2 regions of the Ensifer sp. genome follow, and region 1 is predicted to be linked to the other one. Evidence: riboswitches for the same ligand, from Rfam matches in the RefSeq annotation. Region 1 holds a riboswitch; the other holds the start of a gene.
The links. A riboswitch is a leader RNA that binds a small molecule or an ion and turns the genes downstream of it on or off. The one in region 1 is predicted to bind FMN.

Region 1 (5,233 bases):
AGCGAGAGGTGGCTGAAATGAAGAAGATCTGGGCCTGGGGGGCCCTCGTTTTCGGCCTCCTCTATTTCACCCTGCCGCTGATCGGCATGACGAACTTCTCCTTGAAGATGCGTCGCGGCGAGTATTCCTTCGACGCCTATGGCAAGGTCTTCAGCGATCCGCGCTTTCAGGAGACCTTCACCTATTCGATCATGCAGGCGCTGTTCACGATCCTGTTCGGCGTTCTGCTGGTGGTGCCCACGGCCTACTGGGTTCGCCTGAAGCTGCCGCGGCTGCGGCCCTACATCGAGTTCATCACGCTTCTGCCGCTCGTCATCCCGGCGATCGTGATCGTTTTCGGCTACATCCGTCTCTACAACACCTCGAGCTGGCTGCCTTTGACCGGATCGATCTTCGGCACCAACGTGCTTTTGATGTTCGGCTACGCCATCCTCGCCCTGCCCTACATGTACCGGGCGGTGGATACCGGGCTCCGCACGATCGACATCGCGACGCTCACCGAAGCCGCCCAGAGCCTCGGGGCAGGCTGGGCGACCATTCTCGGGCGGATCATTCTGCCGAACGTCCTGGTCGCGGTGCTCTCCGGTGCCTTCCTGACATTTGCCATCGTCATCGGCGAATTCACCATGGCAGCACTTCTGAACCGGCCGGCCTTCGGTCCGTACATGCAGCTTCTCGGCGCCAACCGCGCCTATGAGCCAGCCGCTCTCGCCGTCATCGCGTTCGGCATCACCTGGGGCTGCCTCGGCCTCATCCAGCTCGTCTCGCGCTTTCAAAAAAGCGCGCCTCCCAAGGCCTGAGGATCGGTCCATATGAGTTTCCTGACACTGACCAACATCCAGAAATCCTTCGGCCCCGTGCAGGTCGTGCATGGCTTCGACATGTCGATCGAGAAGGGCGAATTCGTCTCGTTCCTCGGCCCGTCGGGCTGCGGCAAGACGACCGTGCTGCGCATGATCGCCGGCTTCGAGATGCCGTCCAGCGGATCCATCGTCATCAACGGCAAGGACCAGGGCACGCTGAAGCCGAACCAGCGCAACATCGGCATGGTATTCCAGGCCTATGCGCTGTTCCCGAACATGAACGTCGCCGACAACGTCGCCTTCGGCCTGAAGGTTGCCGGCGCGCCTAAGGCGGAGATCGACGCGCGCGTCAAGCAGATGCTCAGCCTGATCAAGCTCGAGCACCTGGCCGATCGTTTTCCCTATCAGCTCTCCGGCGGCCAACAGCAGCGCGTGGCGCTTGCCCGCGCGCTTGCCGCCAAGCCGCAGGTGCTGTTGCTCGACGAGCCGCTGTCGGCCCTCGACGCCAAGATCCGCGTGTCGCTGCGCGAGGAAATCCGCCAGATCCAGCAGCAGCTCGGCATCACCACCGTCTTCGTCACCCATGACCAGGAAGAGGCACTGTCGATCTCCGACCGCATCGTAGTGATGAATTCGGGCCGCGCCGACCAGATCGGCACGCCCTTCGAGATCTACAACACGCCCGCCACCCGCTTCGTCGCCTCCTTCGTCGGCACGCTCAACATCATCGAGGCCAAGGTGGCAGATCCGGCCACGGGCACCGTTGCCATCGGCGACCAAAAGGTATCGCTGAAGGAGCCGATTTCCGGCATGAAGGGCGGCGACCCCATTTCGCTGGCGCTGCGCCCGGAGGCGGGCTCGATCGCCGACAGCGCCAAGGGTGATACCGCGCTCACCGGCGAGGTGGTTTCGACCAGCTTCCTCGGCTCGGTCATCCGCACAAAGCTGCGCATTGGCGGCGACGTCATCTCCTTCGACATGTTCAACGATCCCGGCCTGACGCCGCCCGCCTACGGCGACAACGTCACGCTGCGCTTCGCCGCCAAGGATCTGCTCGTCATTCGCGAGTAAGATCGGACGTGCAAAGACCGAGCGCTGCCGGAACCATTTCGCCCGGCAGCGCCCGGTCTTGGAAAAATCTGTCGTAATTTCCAGGATTTTCGTCGCGCCACGCGTTTGACCCCGCGTGGCCGTTCTATATAGTCGGCCCTGTTCTCAGGGCGGGGTGAAACTCCCCACCGGCGGTAGCGATCACTACAGCGCCGCGCGTTATACAGACGCGCAAAGGTCGCTGTAGAACTTAACGTGCTGCATGTTTTGTCCTTAAATCAGTGAGGTTTAAGGAAACATGCAGGGATCGAAGCCCGCGAGCGCCTTGGAGTCGGCAACGGTTCCAGGGGTCAGCAGATCCGGTCAGATTCCGGAGCCGACGGTTAAAGTCCGGATGGAAGAGAGCAAGCAGGAACGTGAACCCCGCGCACGGGGTTTCGCGCGCATGCATGTTCGCCCGACGGGAAAATTGGAAACGCCAAACCCTGGAAGGCCGAGACCATGACTATTCTTTCCCACCCCACCGCCAAGATCGCGATTGTCCGTGCCCGCTGGCATGCAGACATCGTCGACCGTTGCGTCGATGCCTTCATCGCGCAGTGGACGAAGCTCGGCGGTTCTGCCGCCGACGTCGAGATCTTCGACGTGCCGGGCGCGCTCGAAATCCCGCTGCACGCTCAGAAGCTCGCAAGGACCGGCCGCTACGCCGCGATCCTCGGCACCGCCTTCGTCGTCGACGGCGGCATCTACCGGCATGATTTTGTTGCCGGCACGGTGCTCGACGGCATGATGCGCGTCCAGCTCGACACCGACGTGCCGGTGCTGTCCGCCGTGCTCACGCCGCACAATTTCCAGGAAAGCGCGCCGCTGATCGCCTTCTTCCGCGAACATTTCGTGACGAAGGGCGAAGAGGCCGCCAATGCCTGCGCCCAGATCCTCGACGCCCGCGCCAAACTGGCGCTGGTCAACGCCTGATCTCAAGACAGCGACACCGTGACCGGCAGCCCCTCATCCGGCCTGCCGGCCACCTTCTCCCCGGCTGGCGGGGAGAAGGACATGCGTGGCACGCGCTCGCGTCCAGCATCGTCATCCGATAACCCTGACCGACGGAATGGATTTCAAGGCGCGCGGCGCGTGAAAGCGTACGCCGCATGCTCGACAGTTCCCTCTCCCCGTTTACGGGGAGAGGGCTAGGGTCAGGGGCAACGCTGCGCCAAACGAGTGAAACACCGACGCGGGCGAAAGCGATGCCCTTCTTGAATCAACCTCTGAAGCACCTGAATCGACCTGCAAGCACCGACGCTTAGGCCGCTGTTTCGACTCGACAATTCCCCGACGCTCAATGCGCCGGCTCGGCCTCTGCAAGGCACCGTTCCAGCGCCGCCATGCGGTGGCGGTGACCAACCGCCTCGAACCCGACGACGGTGACGAACGGCGCGAACATCAGGATAACAAGGCAGACCGCCATGTCGACGCCGGCGATCGCAGCCGCGATCGACGTCGCCAGCAACAGGGCGGTTCCCGCGAGCAACCACGCGTGCAGCGCCTCTGCCTGCCTGAGCAGATAGGCATACATGCCGTAGACCAGGCCGATATAGGCCCCGACCGGAACGGCGACGGTGAGCACCGTTGCCAGCGAGCCGATATGCGCCTTATGCTCGATGTAATAGGCGGCGACATGCAGGCCGGCGCCGGTCGCCACGATCGCCGCAAAGATGAACATGTGGCCATAGCCCCAGACGAAGGAGCGCCGGCGGTGCGCATGCAGCACCTCCGCACTCGGCAACAGGAAGTAGATCCACCACATGCCGAAGGTGAGCCCGGTGCCGGCGAGGCAGACGAGCGCGACGTCGAGGTTCCACCCCTCCCCGTCGACGACGGCGGTAATCGAGGCGACTGTGCCGACGACGCCCTCGCCAAGCGCGATGATCGCAAGAAGCCCGTAGCGTTCGGCGATGTGGTGCGCATGCCAGGGCGTGCCGCCATGCCGCGTCTCGGCGATATAGGGCCCGAGCATCTCGATCGCCGTCAGCACCACCACCATGGCAATGGACACCGTGAGCGAGAAATCGAAGAAGATCAGAACGATCCAGCCAAGCTGGGCAATGCCGATGGCGATCACATAGGTCATGCAGGCCTCGCGCCTGAGCGGATCCTGGCGGGTGGCGCGCAGCCACTGGAAGATCATCGCCACGCGCATCACCACATAGCCGAGCACCATCACGCCATTGTCGAGATGCCCGCCCACGTCGATCGAGTGGAACATGGCCGGAAGCCCGATCGCCAGGATCAGCACGCCGACCATCTGCACCATGGTGACGCAGCGAAACACCCAGTCGTCGGTGTCATAGGCGGACGCAAACCAGGTAAAATTGATCCAGGCCCAGCAGATGGCGAAGATCGCGAGCGTAAAGCCGATCAACCCCGCCTTGAAATGTCCTTCGGCCATCAGATGCGCAAGCTGCGACGCCGCAAGGCTGAAGGCGATGACGAAGGTCAGGTCGAACAGAAGCTCGAGCGTCGTTGCGGTGCGATGATGTTCGTGGGTATCGCGGCCGCTCATGCGGGCCAGCCGATGGGCTGCTGGATGGGACGATGTCGTGGTGGCGTCGGACATGGGGCAGCATTCCTCGTTGACGGAATGCAAGAATATTCAAATATTTGCAGAAGCCTCGTCAAGCGCGCAGCGCCGGATCACCCAGTATTGGCTGGAGATGAAAACGCCCGGCATCTCTGCCGGGCGTCTCGCCGCAATGCGCGAGGGAGGATCAACGTGCATTGCGGTATCAGCGTATCTCCAGCAAACGCGCTAGACGGTTTGCGCTGGACATGTCTGAAGCAGGCAGATGGAGCGTCTCCCGGGCCGGATCGGGCCGGAAACGCTCCGTTGCTCGATCGAATTACTTCGCCGCGTCGAGACGATCGATCGCGTCGACATTGCCGGCCGAAGGGCCGTTCGGGTCGAACTCGGAGGCGAGCCACGCGTCGACGATCGACTTGGCCAGCTCGGGTCCGATGACGCGGGCGCCCATGGTGATGATCTGGGCGTTGTTCGACTTGGCCGCCCGCTCGGCGGAATAGGTGTCGTGGGTCAGCGCGGCGCGGATGCCCGGCACCTTGTTGGCCGAGATGCAGACGCCGATCCCGGTGCCGCAGAACAGGATGCCGCGCTCGTTCTCGCCGTCGACGATGGTCTGCGCCAGCTTCTGCGACAGGTCGGCGTAAAAGCCGGACTGGCTGAGGTCGCTGACCTCGAGGCCGGTTTTGCTCTTCAGGTGCGCGGCGATGACGTCGAGCAAGGGCTTGCCGGCGCTGTCTGCTCCGATTGCGATCTTCATGATGGTTCCTTTCCGTCGTTTTGGTTGGCGTGCGGGGGACTC
Region 2 (5,233 bases), 1.2 Mb from region 1:
CCCGCCTCGTGCGGGCTTTTTCGTGAGCTGAACATAGTTGTTGAGATGCGTTGCGCTAACGCCGATTTAACAATTCGGTTGTTGCTAAAGTGTCTTAACAACGCAATGATGTGACGATTCAGTAAAAGGGCCTCGGCCGTTGCCTATCCTTGAAGCCTCGTTTTCCGTCGCAAGGTACGCAACAGCAACCAAGCGTAGTCAGAAGGACCCGGCCATTGAGGGTGGATGTCGCATCGAGCCTTGAAAAGGACTCTCAAGCACTCCACTTTCATGTGGAAATCATGACAACCGGGAGTGCCGCTGTGGCTCCTGGGAACGGGCCCGAAATCGGGACGGAAAGGAAATGACATGACGAGCAAAACGTCTCCGACGACTGAGAGCGCGACCTATCCGGTCTTGCCGCTTCGCGACATCGTAGTGTTCCCGCACATGATCGTGCCGCTCTTCGTCGGCCGCGAGAAGTCGATCCGTGCACTGGAAGAGGTCATGGGGACGGACAAGCAGATCATGCTTGCCACCCAGATCAACGCGACGGATGACGATCCGGAACCGTCCGCGATCTACCAGGTCGGCACGATCGCCAATGTTCTGCAGCTTCTGAAGCTGCCCGACGGCACGGTCAAGGTGCTGGTCGAAGGGCGCACGCGCGCCAAGATCGACAGCTACACGCCACGCGAAGAATTCTACGAGGCAACGGCACAGGCGCTCGACGAGCCGGAAGAAGATCCGGTCGAGATCGAGGCGCTGAGCCGCTCGGTCGTCTCCGAATTCGAGAGCTACGTGAAGCTCAACAAGAAGATTTCGCCTGAAGTCGTCGGCGTTGCCAGCCAGATCGAAGATTATTCGAAGCTCGCCGATACCGTCGCTTCGCACCTCTCGATCAAGATCGTCGAGAAGCAGGAAATGCTGGAAACCACCAGCGTGAAGATGCGTCTCGAAAAGGCGCTCGGCTTCATGGAAGGCGAGATTTCCGTCCTGCAGGTGGAAAAGCGCATCCGCTCGCGCGTCAAGCGCCAGATGGAGAAGACCCAGCGCGAGTACTATCTCAACGAACAGATGAAGGCGATCCAGAAGGAACTCGGCGACGGCGAAGACGGCCGTGACGAGATGGCCGAAATCGAAGAACGCATCGCCAAGACCAAGCTTTCCAAGGAAGCGCGCGAAAAGGCTGATGCCGAGCTGAAGAAGCTGCGCCAGATGAGCCCGATGTCGGCGGAAGCCACCGTCGTGCGCAACTATCTGGATTGGCTGCTCGGCATGCCCTGGGGCAAGAAGTCCAAGATCAAGACCGACCTTAACCATGCCGAGGAAGTGCTCAACGTCGATCACTTCGGCCTCGACAAGGTCAAGGAACGCATTGTCGAATACCTCGCCGTCCAGGCGCGCTCGACCAAGATCCGGGGCCCGATCCTTTGCCTCGTCGGCCCTCCGGGTGTCGGCAAGACCTCGCTTGCCAAGTCGATCGCCAAGGCGACCGGTCGCGAATATGTCCGCATGGCGCTTGGTGGCGTTCGTGACGAAGCGGAAATCCGCGGTCACCGTCGCACCTATATCGGCTCGATGCCCGGCAAGGTCGTCCAGTCGATGAAGAAGGCCAAGAAGTCCAACCCGCTCTTCCTGTTCGACGAGATCGACAAGATGGGCCAGGACTTCCGCGGCGACCCGTCTTCGGCTCTGCTGGAGGTGCTGGATCCGGAACAGAACTCGACCTTCATGGATCACTACCTGGAAGTTGAATACGATCTGTCCAACGTGATGTTCATCACAACGGCAAACACGCTGAACATTCCGGCGCCGCTGATGGACCGCATGGAAGTGATCCGCATCGCCGGTTACACGGAAGAAGAAAAGCTGGAGATTGCCAAGCGGCATCTGCTGCCCAAGGCGATCCGCGATCACGCGCTTCAGCCGAAGGAGTTTTCGGTCACCGACGGTGCGCTGATGGCGATCATCCAGACCTATACGCGTGAAGCCGGCGTTCGTAACTTCGAGCGCGAACTGATGAAGCTCGCCCGCAAGGCGGTGACCGAGATCATCAAGGGCAAGACCAAGTCTGTGGCCGTTACGGCGGACAATGTTCCAGATTACCTGGGCGTGCCGCGCTACCGTCACGGCGAAGCCGAACGCGACGATCAGGTCGGTGTGGTCACCGGGCTTGCCTGGACCGAGGTCGGCGGCGAACTGCTGACGATCGAAGGCGTCATGATGCCCGGCAAGGGTCGCATGACGGTCACCGGCAACCTGCGTGACGTGATGAAGGAATCGATTTCGGCGGCGGCGTCCTACGTCCGTTCGCGGGCGATCGACTTCGGCATCGAGCCGCCGCTGTTCGACAAGCGCGACATCCACGTGCACGTACCGGAAGGTGCGACGCCCAAGGATGGCCCGTCGGCCGGTGTTGCCATGGCAACGGCAATCGTCTCGGTGATGACCGGTATTCCGATCTCGAAGGACGTGGCGATGACGGGTGAAATCACCCTGCGCGGTCGCGTCCTGCCGATCGGTGGTCTGAAGGAGAAGCTGCTGGCAGCGCTTCGCGGCGGCATCAAGAAGGTGCTGATCCCAGAGGAGAATGCCAAGGATCTCGCGGAGATCCCTGACAACGTGAAGAACGTTCTGGAGATCATTCCTGTCTCGCGCATGGGTGAGGTGCTTGAGCACGCTCTGGTGCGCGTGCCCGAGCCGATCGAATGGGACCCGGCAAACGAACCGGCGACCGTCGCCGCGGTTGATTCGCAGGACGAAGCCGGCGCATCCATCGCTCACTGATCGTCACGGACCGGCGGCGGCAATAGTGTTGCCGCCGGGTCCAATTGGCAGAAAAACGCTTAAGACCGGCCTTTGGCCGGTCTTTTTTGTTGTAAAAGCACGGCCCAAGCCTTGCATTCCAAGGGATTAGGCGCAATTGGGAATGGCAAGGCGCAGGCGATGCGAAAGCCGCCGCGGCTTAAAAACACAGTTGTTTCGAACCATTTTGAAAGGGGTGGAAACATGAACAAAAATGAGCTCGTGTCTGCCGTTGCTGAGAAGGCCGGACTTTCCAAGACCGACGCATCTTCCGCAGTTGATGCAGTTTTCGAGACCATCCAGGCTGAACTGAAGAACGGCGGCGACATTCGCCTCGTCGGTTTCGGCAACTTCTCCGTTTCGCGTCGCGAAGCCTCCAAGGGCCGCAACCCGTCCACGGGCGCTGAAGTTGACATTCCGGCACGCAACGTTCCGAAGTTCACGGCCGGCAAGGGCCTGAAGGATGCCGTTAACGGCTGATAAGTTTGCTTGACGGCCGGATACGAGGCCGGCAGTCCAAGTCTTGAAGGGTTCGGCTCACGCCGGACCCTTTTGCGTTGCGGCGACCTTGCAGCCGCGCAGTCTTTCGTCTACGGCTCGATCTGTTCTCAGGGCGGGGTGAAAGTCCCCACCGGCGGTAAGGGTTTCGGCCCAAGCCCGCGAGCACTTCCGGCGTCTCGGCAATGGAAGGTAGCAGATCCGGTGCAATTCCGGAGCCGACGGTCACAGTCCGGATGGAAGAGAATGAACGAGGTGCGAGGGGCAGGGCTGCCCGTCGTCGCATACGGCGTTCATGCGTCCTGATTTGTGTTGGTCCCTGTTTGCGGATGAAGGACATGAATCAGACTACCCAAGTGCTTTTTACCTCCCGTGCCGTGGCCGGCGCCGCCTGGATGATCCTGGCCGGGGTCGCCTTTGCCTTGCTCAATGTCGTCACCCAATGGATGACGATGCAACTCGGCTACTCCGCGACGTCGACGGCCTTCTGGCAATATGCCTTTGCGCTTGTCTTTTCCCTGCCGTTCCTGCTGCGGGTCGGTCTGTCGGCGATGCGCACCGACTACCCCTGGCGCCATGTCGTTCGCGTTGGACTTGCGGCACTGGGCGTTGCGGCATGGGTGTCGGGCCTTGCCTCCGTCCCGATCTGGCAAGCCATCGCGCTGGTGATGACGTCGCCATTCTTCATCATTCTCGGCGCACGCCTTTTCCTCGGCGAGCGCGTGGGGGCTGCGCGCTGGGCCGCGGCCGCCGTCGGCTTTGCCGGTGCCACCATCATCCTGCAACCCTGGTCGGAGACTTTCACCTGGGCGGCGCTGCTGCCGGTCTTGTCGGCATTGCTCTGGGGCGCGTCGTCGCTCATCACCAAGAGCCTGACAGGCATCGAGCGCCCTGAAACGATCACGGTCTGGCTGCTGGTCCTCCTGACGCCGATCAACGGCGTGCTGGCGCTATCGGCAGGGTTCGTCGTACCGGGTGGGACGATCCTCGCGCTTCTCGTCCTGGCAGGCCTGCTGACGGTGGTGGCGCAATATCTTCTGACCCTTGCCTACAGCGTTGCCGACGCGGCTTATGTGCAGCCCTTCGACGATCTGAAGCTGCCGCTCAATGTGCTGGCCGGTTGGCTGGTCTTCGGCTACGCACCGAGCGGCTATCTGTGGCTCGGGGCCATCCTCATCCTCGGCGCCTCGCTTTTCATCATGCGGCACGAGATGAATCGCGAGCGCAGAACCGCATAGCGCCACGCTGCACAACAAAGGCGCGGGATTGTCATGCGCCTGTCATCGCCATCCCGCAGAAACCCCCTTGTTTTGAAGATTCGAACTGGGGGATTTCATGACCATTTCATCATGCAGAACGGCACTTGCCGCCATGCTTCTCGCGTCCGTCGCATTTCCGGCCGCAGCCGAACCGGTGTTCAATCGCATCGCGTCCTTCGCAGTGGCAGACAACCTGCCTGAAGGCGATGCCCGCAAGGAAGCGACATCGGCGGAAATCATCACTGCCACCGAAGACGGCAACACGCTGATCTATTCCGATAGCCCCGGCAAGCGCATCGGTCTCATCGACATCACCGATGCCAAGACACCGAAGCCGGCCGGCATCGTCGGTTTCGATGGCGAGCCGACATCGGTTGCCGTCGCAGGTGGAAAGGCCCTGGTCGCGGTCAACACCAGCGAGAGCTTCACCAAGCCGTCGGGTTTCCTTGCCACCGTCGATGTCGCCTCCAAAAGGATCGAAGCGACCTGTGATCTCGGTGGCCAGCCGGACAGCGTTGCCGTCAACAAGGACCGGACGCTGGCGGCGATCGCCATCGAGAACGAGCGTGACGAAGAGGTCAACGACGGCAAGATCCCGCAGATGCCGGCCGGCGACCTGGTAATCCTGTCGCTGAACGACGGCGTTGCCGATTGCGCCACGATCAAGCACGTGACCCTGACCGGCCTTG

Region 2: it holds a riboswitch for FMN, as region 1 does, so the genes downstream of both, RTP54_RS06395 (DMT family transporter) here and RTP54_RS12430 (6,7-dimethyl-8-ribityllumazine synthase) in region 1, are expected to answer to the same signal.

The regions. Positions count from the first base shown of each region.
Region 1 covers NZ_DALZXU010000001.1:2,543,594-2,548,826, forward strand. The annotation lists gene RTP54_RS12415 (ABC transporter permease) at 1-21, shown strand, start outside; gene RTP54_RS12420 (ABC transporter permease) at 18-800, shown strand; gene RTP54_RS12425 (ABC transporter ATP-binding protein) at 813-1,874, shown strand; FMN riboswitch at 2,011-2,263, shown strand; gene RTP54_RS12430 (6,7-dimethyl-8-ribityllumazine synthase) at 2,355-2,828, shown strand; gene RTP54_RS12435 (low temperature requirement protein A) at 3,193-4,470, opposite strand; gene RTP54_RS12440 (RpiB/LacA/LacB family sugar-phosphate isomerase) at 4,754-5,191, opposite strand; gene RTP54_RS12445 (triose-phosphate isomerase) at 5,232-5,233, opposite strand, start outside.
Region 2 covers NZ_DALZXU010000001.1:1,317,378-1,322,610, forward strand. The annotation lists gene lon (endopeptidase La) at 349-2,769, shown strand; gene hupB (DNA-binding protein HupB) at 2,992-3,267, shown strand; FMN riboswitch at 3,388-3,537, shown strand; gene RTP54_RS06395 (DMT family transporter) at 3,615-4,523, shown strand; gene RTP54_RS06400 (esterase-like activity of phytase family protein) at 4,621-5,233, shown strand, end outside.